2 regions of the Paenibacillus haidiansis genome follow, and region 1 is predicted to be linked to the other one. Evidence: riboswitches for the same ligand, from Rfam matches in the RefSeq annotation. Region 1 holds a riboswitch; the other holds the start of a gene.
What was found. Region 1 has a riboswitch for cyclic di-AMP ahead of V3851_RS07855 (alpha/beta fold hydrolase). Riboswitches for the same ligand answer to the same signal wherever they lie in the genome.

Region 1 (5,844 bases):
CCGAGAACCTTATCCGCCGGGAACCCTGCAGTTCGTAGGGACGCCAAATTTCCGGTCAATCCGTGAACAAAGTCCAGTCCTATTCCTTTTACGGGAAGCCGGACGATCTCTTCGTAATGTTCCACCGCTTCAAAGTAGGTTTGCAGCATGATACTTAAATTTGGCACCGATACCGCAAAGGTCTCATATATCTTTTTAAGACGCCGTAGATCGTTTATGTCTATGCTGGTTACAAGAATCGGTTCGTCTATTTGGACCCACCGGGCCCCTTCGTTCTCAAGCTCCTGCAGGATCCGTACATAGAGCGGCAGCAATCGGTCCAGCCAAGCATCGGTTTCCGCAAGCTCATACCCTTTCGATAATTTCAGGAAGGTCAGCGGACCCACAATCACCGGTTTTCCTTCGATTCCGAGCTGCTCTTTCGCTTCCCGGTAGGCCAGCAGCGGTTTATTCTCGGTGATTGTCGGCGTAATACCGTACAATTCAGGCACAATATAGTGATAATTGGTATTAAACCACTTCGTCATTTCACTGGCCGTGGCATCTTTCGTTCCCCGGGCTATATCATAATATATTGACAGAGGTACAATGCCGCCTTCATATGCGAACCGCTGCGGAATAATCCCGAACATGACGGCTGTGTCCAGCATGTGATCATAATAGCTGAACTCATTGACCGGAATGAGATCGATCCCCTTTTCCTGCTGCTTGCGCAAATGATTCAACCGAATTTCCCGCAGCTTCGCGTGAAGCTCCGATTCTTCGAGCCGGCCGGCCCAAAATGCTTCGAGCGCTTTCTTCCATTCCCGTTCCGCCCCGATGCGCGGATATCCCAAAACACTGCTTTTCGCCATCTTGTAAACACTCCCATCCCCTATTAATTGTTACATGAAAGATATCACACGCCAGTGGCAATAAGGTAAATCCAAAAAACTATACCCAGCTATAATCTAAGGCTATAACGAAAGCTATGATGTGGCGCTGAAGTTGTTTATTTAAAATACTTATTTCCGGTATCAGAAGCTATCACCTGTACCGATAATGTAAATAACTCATTTGGGAGGCGAATCGATATGACAGCCGTGGAAATCCAACAAATCAGGCGAAAACTGCCCGAATGGGTGGCGGCAAGCGTACCGTTTGCCGAGGGGGGCAAGGTCGCTTCCTACATCCCCGAGCTGGCGGGGGCGCCGCATGATGCCTTGGGCATTACACTCATCAATGCAGACGGGGATCTTATAACCGAAGGCAGTTGCGGCCGGCGCTTTACGGTGCAGAGTATTTCCAAGTTGTTCACACTGATCTTGGCGCTGATGGATATCGGAGAGGATCGGGTGTTCGAGAAGGTCGGCATGGAGCCGACGGGAGACAATTTCAATTCCGTGTTGAAGCTTGAGCTCGTGCGGCCCGGCATTCCGTTTAACCCGCTCATTAACGCGGGGGCGATTACGGTGTCGGCATTAATTCGCGGCAGCGATCCGGAGGAAAAAACGGAGCGGATTCTGCAATTTATGAGGGCGTTGGCCAATAATGATCACTTGCGGGTCGACCTCGACGTTTACCGTTCGGAGGCCGACACCGGCAACCTGAACCGGTCGATCGCTTATTTACTAAAGCAAAACAAAGTGCTCGACGGGGACGTCGAGGAAGTACTGGATGTCTATTTCCGGCATTGCTCCATCGCCGTCGATTGCGCGGATTTGGCGCGCATGGGTCTGGTTTTGGCTTGCAACGGAACGGACCCGTTGACGGGGAAGAGCCTGATTCCCCGCAGATACGTCCAAATCGCCAAGACCTTCATGACGACCTGCGGGATGTACAACGCCTCCGGCGAATTCGCTATTCAGGTCGGTTTACCGGCCAAGAGCGGCGTCTCCGGCGGCATACTGTCGCTGGTTCCGGGGCGTTACGGCATAGGCGTCTACGGTCCGGCGCTGAACAATAAAGGGAACAGCCAAGCGGGCGTTCATTTGCTGGAGATCATGTCCCGGGAATTGAACTGGAGTATGTTCTAGTCCGATCCCGTTATACCAATTGATGATCGATCAAATAATTCAGCAGCAGCCGGTTGAAGCTGTGCGGCTGGCATAAATGGCTCGGGTAGAAGGCGTCTTTCAGAATGGCGAACTGCGCCAAAGGCAGCATGGCCGAAGCCTGGTTCATTTGCTTCAGCCCCCATTCGTTCTGGCTCCCGGCCACGCATAGCATGGGAACCTTCAGCTTTGCCAGGTCCTTGAACATATTGGCCTGCCGCAGCGCCAGCCGCTGCTTGATCGCTTCCGTCGGACGCTTATGCAGAATTTCATTTCTCAAAATCGAATAAGCCGGCAGCCACCGGTTATAAGTAACCCTGAGCGAACGCAGGAAAAATTCCGCAGGCAAATACCATGTTACCCAAGCCAGCGGTTCTATGAGTTCCCACAGCGACTTGCCCTTCGCATACAGAATGCTTTCGAACAAGCAATCCACCAGCACCAGAGCCTTCACCCGTTCCGGATAAAGCGCGGCGAACTTCTGGGCAAGGACGCCGCCGCTGGAGTAGCCGACCAGGACCGCTTGAGGCACCTGCAGCATATTCAGCAATTTTTGCAAGTCCTCGCACTGCGCCTCCAATATATGGGGGATGTCGATATTCATTTTGCCGGATTGCCCGTTCCCCCGGAGATCCAGGACGATAACCTTCGATCTTTTGCCGAAATATTCGATTTGCGGTTCAAACATATGATGCGAGGACCGGCAGTCATGCAAAAAAACGATCGGCGTGCCGGTGCCGTGCACCTCGTAGTATAATGACGTTCCGTTCAGTTCAATTTGAGGCATAGTAACTTAAGCCACCTCTTGTTTTTTTTCGCAACAAAAAAAAAGCATCCGAAAAGAGGAACTTTTCGCAATGCTTCTCTAGTCAAGGTTATAATTAATTAACCTCGTTAAATACGCATGGTTGCAGTCGCCTCTCTTATTACGCTTACGAGGTTAGCTGCCGGATTCGGGCTGTAAGAGTAGCCCTACTCGATCACGCTCGAGATTCACCCCATGTGAAGAGATCCGAAGCTCTCCTCACGGTTGGTTCCCCCGTTTCCCGCGTTCCCGCGGAAACTCAGCGATAAAGACACTTATATAATTTCCGAAGTTCTGCAAATGAATATACGCTTGAAAGCCGGATATGTAAAGGCATGACTTCCGTAATATTCGATTGTTTTAAATAAAAAGGTATAGATAAAGCGCTTCCAGGCCATCCGCTCTAATTCTTTTCAAGCCTTCCTCGCTTTTTCTCGCCTTTTTAAAAATATCTAAAATGACCCAGCTTTTCCCCGAACACCTCTCCGGCCAGCTCCGGAAAAAGCCCCTTGGGAATCATTGCTGCCTCACTTTGTATTCATTCATTTGACGCTGACTCAGCATTCGCTTCATCCTCCGCCGTACCCGGATCATTCGGGTCCCCGAGACTCCCCATCCATTCCTCCATTGCGCCGGCAACCGCCAGAAGCTGCTCCTCCGCGGATATGGAGGCCGCATTATCCCCCTTCTGCATGCCGTATACGCCGAATTGGCCGTGGTTTCCGCCTTCGATCGTTACATAAGTCGTAGCATCCGGCAAATTGGACTTCGCCCGCTCCCACGCCTCGCGGTCGAGCACGCCGTCATTCGAACCGGTGATTTGCAGCGCCGACATATTAAGACCGTTTAAGCTTCCTCCGTCATCCGCGTATGAGGCCAGGAAGTAAACGCCGGCAACCGAGTCCGGATGCTTGGCCGCGTAGCGGGAAGCAAAGACGCCGCCGAGCGAATGTCCGCCGATCACATAGCTGTCTTCCGGATGCTCCGCGATAAACGAATCGGCCTTGTTCTGTCCGAGCATGGCCAGATTTAACGGCATCGCCGCGATATAAACGCGATGTCCCGCTTCGGCGAGCTTTCTGCCGAACAAAGCATAGCTTTCCGGCTCAACCAACCCGCCCGGATAAAAAATAATATTCGGCTGCAATGCCTCCATCCCGGCCGGTTCCAAGACATATCCGTCCCCCGTCTTGTTGACGGTTACGTTCTCGTCGCTGGAAAGCGCCGAAACCGCCGCGTCGAGCGGTTCGTATGTAAGGGTCTTGTAGAGAACCGCGAGCCCCAGCACAAGGACTACGACTACAGCAAGCGTCCACGACAGTACCTTCCTCCGTTTTAAGCGCCGAGGTTTGGCCTGCGAAATGGCATTCGTTTGATAGATCATTTCTGGTATCCCCTTTCGTAATCGACTTTCCGCGCTTATCTATAATATCATGAGCCTTTCCCGAAATGTCGGCCAGAAAAGGGATATTATTTATTCATTTCTCTTTCAAAATATTCTTCCTTAGTCAATTCAGAAAAGAATTGGGGGATGTATTCATCCCCAATCCTCCGGAAGCTTCCCTTTTGCCTTATTGACCCCAAAAATCACTTTGACGGCCGCCTGAAGGTTTGGAGCTTCAGCGCCGTAAGATGCAATACCCGACTTGACGTCTTGCAAGAACATCATCTCATATGGGTTGCCCGCGGAGAGCAGTACATATGATTTATTGCCGGTGTTCAGCTTGTCGATCAGGTCTTGATAAGCCGCCCAATCATAGTCCGAGATCGAACTGCGGAATTGATAGGAGACCAGGATTACGTGATCGGCCCGATTTATGGCGGCATACGTCTCCGAAGCATTCTTATCGCCAATGATTAGCGATTCGACGGAAAACCTTTTTCCAAAATTAGCGGAAGACAGGCTGTCTTCGATGGAATTTGACAGTTCGACGGTTGGCGCAAGAACGGCAACCGTATCTCCGTCGGACAGGCGCAAGGGCAAGCTATCCCTATTGTTGACCAACTCGGTTATCGCTTGTTCGGCAATCCCTTGTTCTACTTCACGGTGTTCCTTGGAGCCAATAATCTTATCCGCACGCTGAAGCTTGGCTTGCAAACCTTCCTGCGTCTCGAACAAACCGTACTCCTGTTTCAACTCAAGGATTCGCGTCACCGAAGCATCGATCCGCGCCTTGTCTATTTCCCCATTCTTCACCGCCTGGACGATGGCTTGGTGCGCCCCGGGGATGTCTTGCGGCATGAGGATGATGTCAACCCCTGCTTTAACCGCGAGCCGTACCGCTTCTTCCTCGCCGAAATGCTCGGCGATGCCGTTCATCGTAAACGCATCGGTCACGATCACTCCGTCAAACCCTAACTCCTCCCGAAGGAGTCCGGTCATGATTTTAGACGATAAAGTAGCGGGCAATAAAACGCTCGAACCGTCTTTCTTCGACTTCATCTTCGTATCGTCCAGTGCCGGAAAAGCAATATGCGAGGACATCACCATCCCGGCTCCGTTTTGAACGGCCGCCCGGAACGGTTTAAGCTCGATGGCTTCCAAGCGCTGCTTGTCATGCGTCACGACGGGCAAACCAAGATGCGAATCCACGGTCGTATCGCCATGGCCGGGAAAATGCTTCACGGCGGAAATAACGCCCGATTGTTCCAGCCCTTTCATGAACTGAACCCCAAAATCCGCAACCAGGTCGGGATCGGCTCCGAAGGAACGTATTCCGATAATCGGATTGTCCGGATTTACATTGACGTCAAGCACCGGAGCAAAATCCAGATTGACGCCGAGCGCCTTAAGCTCGGTGCCCGTCACGATGCCCGCTTGCTTCGAAAGAGCAGGTTGTCCCGTCGCACCAAGCGCCATATTGCCCGGCAAGTTCGTACCCCCGGGAATCCGGTTGACCACGCCGCCTTCCTGATCGATGCCCAAGAACAGCGGAATATCGCCGGCCGCTTGCTGTAATTGATGGTTAAATGTAATTAGCTGCTTGGCATCGGTAATATTTTTGT
Region 2 (5,844 bases), 290 kb from region 1:
AGCCCGCGGCGGAACGCGCGGTGGCGTACACGCTTAGGGATCATGCCGGCGGGGATCGGGCGCGGCATCTTTATGTTCTGTATCATGCCGCAGCAGATAAGTGCATTTTCCCCTTGCCGGAGTTAGGGGAATGGCAGATTATTTTCGGAGAGGATTTGACGGATGGCGTGAATTGTTCGTCCGGGAAGCTCGTCGTAAACGGGATCGGCATGATCGTACTGGCCGTTTGGTAAACCCGTGATCACAGATCGACAGGATCTGTGATTTTTTGTGAGAAAAGACTAGCATTTTTGCTAAAATAAGATGCAAGCTATTGCATAAAGAGAATATATCAGGATGAGTGGGGGAGTACAGATGTCTACTGCAGAAGCGGCGACAAAGCCGAAGCAGCGCAAGCTGCTGGTGAGCGCCGGCCTCAGCTGGATGTTCGACGCGATGGATGTCGGCATCATTTCGTTTATCGCAGCCGCGCTCGCGGCGGAATGGAGTCTTACGCCGCAGCAAACCGGCTTTTTTACGAGCATTAATTCGGTCGGCATGGCGTTCGGAGCGGCGATCGCCGGGATCATGGCCGACAGGTACGGCCGCAAGGCGGTACTGCTTTGGACGCTGCTGATTTTTTCCATCGCCAGCGGATTATCCGCGGTCGCCACCGGCTTTGCCATGCTGTGCGTGCTGCGTTTTATCGCCGGCTTCGGTCTCGGCGGTGAACTGCCGGTGGCTTCGACACTGGTTTCCGAGTCCGTGGCGGCCAAAGACCGGGGAAGAATGGTCGTATTGCTTGAAAGCTTCTGGGCCGCCGGGTGGATTCTTTCCGCCTTGATCGCCTACTTTGTCATTCCGGATTACGGTTGGCAGGCCGCCTTTCTGATTTGTGCGATTCCTGCGCTGTACGCACTCTATTTGCGCAAATCGATTCAAGATCCGCCGCGTTATCTCGAGAAGATGGCGAAAAGCCGGGAGAAGAAGCTGACCGTCCGCGAACGGTTCGTCTCGGTATGGAGCCGCCCGCACAGACGCTCGACGATCATGCTGTGGATCCTATGGTTTACGGTCGTATTTTCCTATTACGGCATGTTTCTGTGGCTGCCCAACGTGATGATGCTCAAAGGCTTCAGCTTGGTAAAGAGCTTCGAATATGTGCTGATCATGACGCTGGCTCAGCTGCCGGGGTATTTCACGGCCGCCTATTTTATCGAGAAATTCGGCCGCAAATTCGTCCTGGTGGTGTACTTGCTCCTGACGGCGGCCAGCGCCGCCTGGTTCGGCAACGCCACCACCGAAGGCATGCTGATTCTGGCCGGGATCTGCCTCTCCTTCTTCAATTTGGGGGCTTGGGGCGGCATGTACGCGTACACACCGGAATTGTATCCGACCCGGGTCCGTTCCACGGGCGTGGGGCTTGCCGCTTCCTTCGGCCGGGTCGGCGGCATCATCGGGCCTTATTTGGTCGGTATGCTCGTGGCCCGCGAGGTGTCGATCGGCGCGATCTTTTGGATCTTCTTCATTACGGTCCTGATCGGCGCTGTGGCCGTTCTGCTGCTGGGCACCGAAACGAAGGGCAAGGAATTAATCGACTAAATCAGGGACGAATGAGCAAAAATAAAACTCCACGGCGCTTCCCGCAGCAGGGAAACCGTGGAGTTTTGCGTTTATTTATTTCAAATCGGCCGTATCCAGGCTTTCTCCCGGTTTAAGCGCATGCCCGACGATTCCCGATTTTTGCAGCGCGGCGGCAAAGGCGTCGCCGTTCTGGGCAATGCCGCCGAAAGTATTGTAATGGACGGGAACGACATGCTTCGGATGGAGCCATTCCGCGGCGGTCAGCGCGTCTTCGGGCCCCATGGTGAAGAAATCGCCGATCGGCAGGAAGGCGAGGTCGATCGGGCGGCGGTCTCCGATCAGCTTCATATCGCTGAACAAGGCGGTATCCCCGGCATGGTATACGACGAACCCGCCAAGGTCGAGCACGATTCCGGCGGCCACGCCCAGATAGATGTTCGTTCCGTCAACCTGTACCGAAGAGCTGTGCAGCGCGGGGGTGAACGTCAATTTGCCGAACGGGAAATTGAACGATCCGCCCAAATTCATGCCGACGGTCTTCAGGCCCTTGGCGGCGAAAAAGTCGGCCAGCTCCACGATCGCGACGATCGTAGCCCCGGTCCGCCGGGCGATCGCTTCGGCATCGCCGATATGATCGGAATGTCCATGGGTGAGCAAAATGTAATCCGCCCGGATGTCTTCGGCTTGAACCGCGGCCGCCGGATTTCCCGTCAGAAACGGGTCGATGATCAGCCTGACATCGCCGGTATCGATGTGCACGGAAGCATGTCCCAAAAAAGTAAGCTTCATTAATGATCACTCCTATGGCAATTTATGCGTTTCCATTCTATTATATCGGTATAGACTCCTTAAGTCATATGTTGATGGGTTGAAAAGAAAGTGAAAATAATCACGTACCAAGGAGGAAAGGTATGACATCTGCATTATTGGACCGACTTAAAGAAGAGAAGATCGTCGCCATTTTGCGCGGCGTACCGAAGGAACGGGGGGATGCCGTCGCCGGGGCGCTGTCGAGAGGCGGTATCGTTTTCACGGAAGTTACAATGAATACGGAAGGCGCTCTGGACATGATCTACAGCTGGCGCGAGAAATTCGGCGAGCGGATGCGGATCGGAGCTGGAACGGTTCTCGACCTCGGGGCGGCGAAAGAGGCGGTCAGAGCGGGGGCAGAGTATCTGATTTCTCCTCACCTCGACGAGAAAGTCGTGGATTACGCGCTTGCGCAGGGCATCGGCGTGTTTCCCGGGGCGATGACGCCCACGGAAATCATCGCGGCCTGGAAGGCGGGAGCGACGGCCGTCAAGCTGTTCCCGATGGCGACGCTGGGGGTTGGATATTTGCGGGAGGTCCGCGCCTCTCTGAGCCATATCCCTATGCTCGCAACAGGCGGCGTACGTCTGGATAACATCCGCGAGTTTCTGTCCGCCGGAGCGACGGCCGTAGGACTCGGCGGGTACTTGGTGAACCCGGCCCTGGTTAGAGAAGGGCGGTACGAGACGATCGTGCAGAATGCGGCGGATTTGGTTCGGGCCGTAAAATCGTATAATGAAGTGACAGCCTAAAGCGAAATGAAATTCAAAGTATCAACGAGCTATATCGCGATTTAAAGAGATCGAATTCCATGAAAGCGCAATGAATTCGATTTATCGGCCATCGGGTGCGGCTTTTTGACGGTGGTATGACTTTACAGTAACTCCGGCCGGAGTTATGATTCAATCCATGATAACAAATAAACACCATCTGGATCGCTGAATTTCCCGGTAAGGGAAAACGGGGGAACCACCAAACACGATGCCTGCGGTTGGATGAACATTTTCACCATAAGCGGCCGTGTATTTCGTTCACTTCTTCAATGTGAGAGTTGAAGCGGGGACGAAATTGGGGTGAATCCCGGACGGAAAGCCATGGATCTTTCGTCCGGGTAGGGCGACTCTCACCGCCCGAATCCGACAGCTAACTTCGTAAGCGTGGATGGAGAGAGGATGAGTGACTGCGACCGCAACCATTACCGGCCACAGAGCGCTTCTATGCCTCTGTGGTTTCTTATTGCCTAAAATGAAAATAAAATGAAACATTTTTGCAATAACAAGCATTTTTTCGCTGAATTCCGAGTTTTTCGGAAACGGGGGAACCACCGAAACCAGGGGCCCGAACATATGGGCCAAGATGTTTCATTGGGGTGAATCGCCGGGAAGGCTATCGTCTTCCGGCGTAGGGCGACTCTCACGCCCGAATCCGGCAGCTAACCTCGCAAGCGTAAGGAGAGAAGCAACCGCCATAAAGCTGACCACGGCTTATTTTGCCGTGCGTCGAAGCCGCTTGGAAGGGTTCTTCCTTTCCTGCGGCTTTTTTTGCGCCTTGCTCTCCACATTGAAGGAGGAAGAATCGTGGAGGATGATTGTATACTCGTGGCCGCTCCGAACAGGGCCGGCCGGAATTTTGCACTGCTGCTTGTTTCCCGTGGGCGGAAGGTTGTCGTTCTGGTCAACAACAAAGCCGACGAACAGCAGGCCGGGAAGCTTGGCGCAACCGGAATCATCCGGGTAAAAACGGATGAGGAAAAAACTTGGGTGATCCCTGAATATGCGTTTAAATGCGCCTTTATTTTTGAAACGAGCTTGACTTTGACCTGCAGGTATTTGCAATTATGCCGCCGGTGGACGACCGGGCCGGTAATCGTCATTTCGCCGCACCGCCATCCGCGGATGATATACAAGGGGCTGGGAGCCACCTATATCATCCACTCCGCCACAGGCGAGGTGGGATTTCTGGCGAACGGCCTTCCGGATAACGAAGAGGAGTAGGGAGAACTGTCATGCTGAAAATCTATATGATTTCGGAAAGAGAGGGAACACGCCATGATGGTGGTCGGCATCGTTATACTGTTTTTGTTTCTGTATCTCGTCTATGCCTTGCTTCATCCGGAGAAATTTTGACTTAACCTTTTAGTCCAATACTTGAGGGGGATCCCGATGGATTTTTTGCAAATGCTCATAGTAATCGGAGTGATCGTCCTACTGGTGAAGCCGGTAGGCACTTATTTATATTATGTTTTTTCAGGAGAACCGAATCGGACCGACAAAATATTCGGCGGAATTGAACGATTTATTTATAAAGTGGCGGGATACAAACGCCTCGAAGGAATGAGCTGGAAAAAATACGGATTCAGTCTGATAGCGACCAACCTCGCGCTGATCGCGGTCAGTTATTTGATTTTGCGGATACAGCAGGTTCTGCCGCTGAATTCGAACAAGATGGAAGCGATGGAGCCGACGCTGGCGTTCAATACGGTCATCAGCTTTATGACGAATACGAACCTGCAGCATTACAGCGGGGAATCGGCGCTGTCCTATTTCTCGCAAATGGCGGTCATCACGATGATGATGTTTACCTCGGCCGCGACCGGCTTGTCCGCGGCGATGGCTTTCATCCGCGGGTTGACCCGGCGGGGGAGCACGGTCGGCAATTTTTTTGAGGATTTGGTTAAAGCGCATGTTCGCGTCTTTCTGCCCGCCGCTTTACTCGTCACTTTAGTACTCGTGGCGCTGCAGGTCCCGCAGACGCTGGACCCGACGCTGACGGTGCAAACGCTGGAAGGCGCTGTGCAGAAGATTGCGGTGGGGCCGGTCGCTTCATTGGAATCGATCAAGCATCTCGGCACGAACGGCGGCGGATTTTTCGGCGTCAACTCGGCCCATCCGTTTGAGAATCCGAACGGGCTGACCAACGCCGTCGAAATATGGTCGATGTGGGTTTTTGGCGCCGCCCTGCCGTATACGTTCGGGCTGTTCGCCAAGAACAAAAAACAAGGCTGGGTCATTTTCTCGGCGATGATGATTCTGTTCCTGGTCTTCCTATCCACGGTTTACTTCTCCGAAAAAGCGGGGAACCCGGCGCTGGAAGTGCTCGATATCGACGCCTCGCAGGGAAGCATGGAAGGGAAGGAAGTCCGTTTCGGCATCGCCGGCTCTTCATTGTTTACAACGGTCACGACGGCGGCCACGACAGGGTCGGTCAACAATATGCACGATACGCTGACGCCGCTCGGCGGGCTCGCCGCGCTGGCGCAAATGATGCTGAACGTCGTTTTCGGCGGCAAAGGCGTCGGGTTAATGAACATGATCATGTATGCCATCCTTGGCGTATTTATCTGCGGTCTGATGGTCGGGCGCACTCCGGAATTTATGGGGCGCAAGATCGAAGCGAAGGAAATGAAGCTGATTGCGATCGCGATTTTGGTCCACCCGTTTATCATTCTGGTGCCGACCGCGGTCAGTCTGA

Region 2: linked by a shared signal. The riboswitch ahead of V3851_RS09155 (hypothetical protein) and the one ahead of V3851_RS07855 (alpha/beta fold hydrolase) in region 1 are both predicted to bind cyclic di-AMP.

The regions. Positions count from the first base shown of each region.
Region 1 covers NZ_JAZHPZ010000003.1:156,051-161,894, forward strand. The annotation lists gene metE (5-methyltetrahydropteroyltriglutamate--homocysteine S-methyltransferase) at 1-854, opposite strand, end outside; gene glsA (glutaminase A) at 1,074-2,015, shown strand; gene V3851_RS07855 (alpha/beta fold hydrolase) at 2,026-2,820, opposite strand; cyclic di-AMP (ydaO/yuaA leader) riboswitch at 2,947-3,113, opposite strand; gene V3851_RS07860 (alpha/beta fold hydrolase) at 3,377-4,222, opposite strand; gene V3851_RS07865 (glycoside hydrolase family 3 N-terminal domain-containing protein) at 4,376-5,844, opposite strand, start outside.
Region 2 covers NZ_JAZHPZ010000003.1:444,262-450,105, reverse strand. The annotation lists gene pulA (type I pullulanase) at 1-233, shown strand, start outside; gene V3851_RS09170 (MFS transporter) at 355-1,581, shown strand; gene V3851_RS09165 (metal-dependent hydrolase) at 1,657-2,352, opposite strand; gene V3851_RS09160 (bifunctional 4-hydroxy-2-oxoglutarate aldolase/2-dehydro-3-deoxy-phosphogluconate aldolase) at 2,475-3,125, shown strand; cyclic di-AMP (ydaO/yuaA leader) riboswitch at 3,300-3,547, shown strand; cyclic di-AMP (ydaO/yuaA leader) riboswitch at 3,652-3,834, shown strand; gene V3851_RS09155 (hypothetical protein) at 3,951-4,367, shown strand; gene kdpF (K(+)-transporting ATPase subunit F) at 4,422-4,499, shown strand; gene kdpA (potassium-transporting ATPase subunit KdpA) at 4,536-5,844, shown strand, end outside.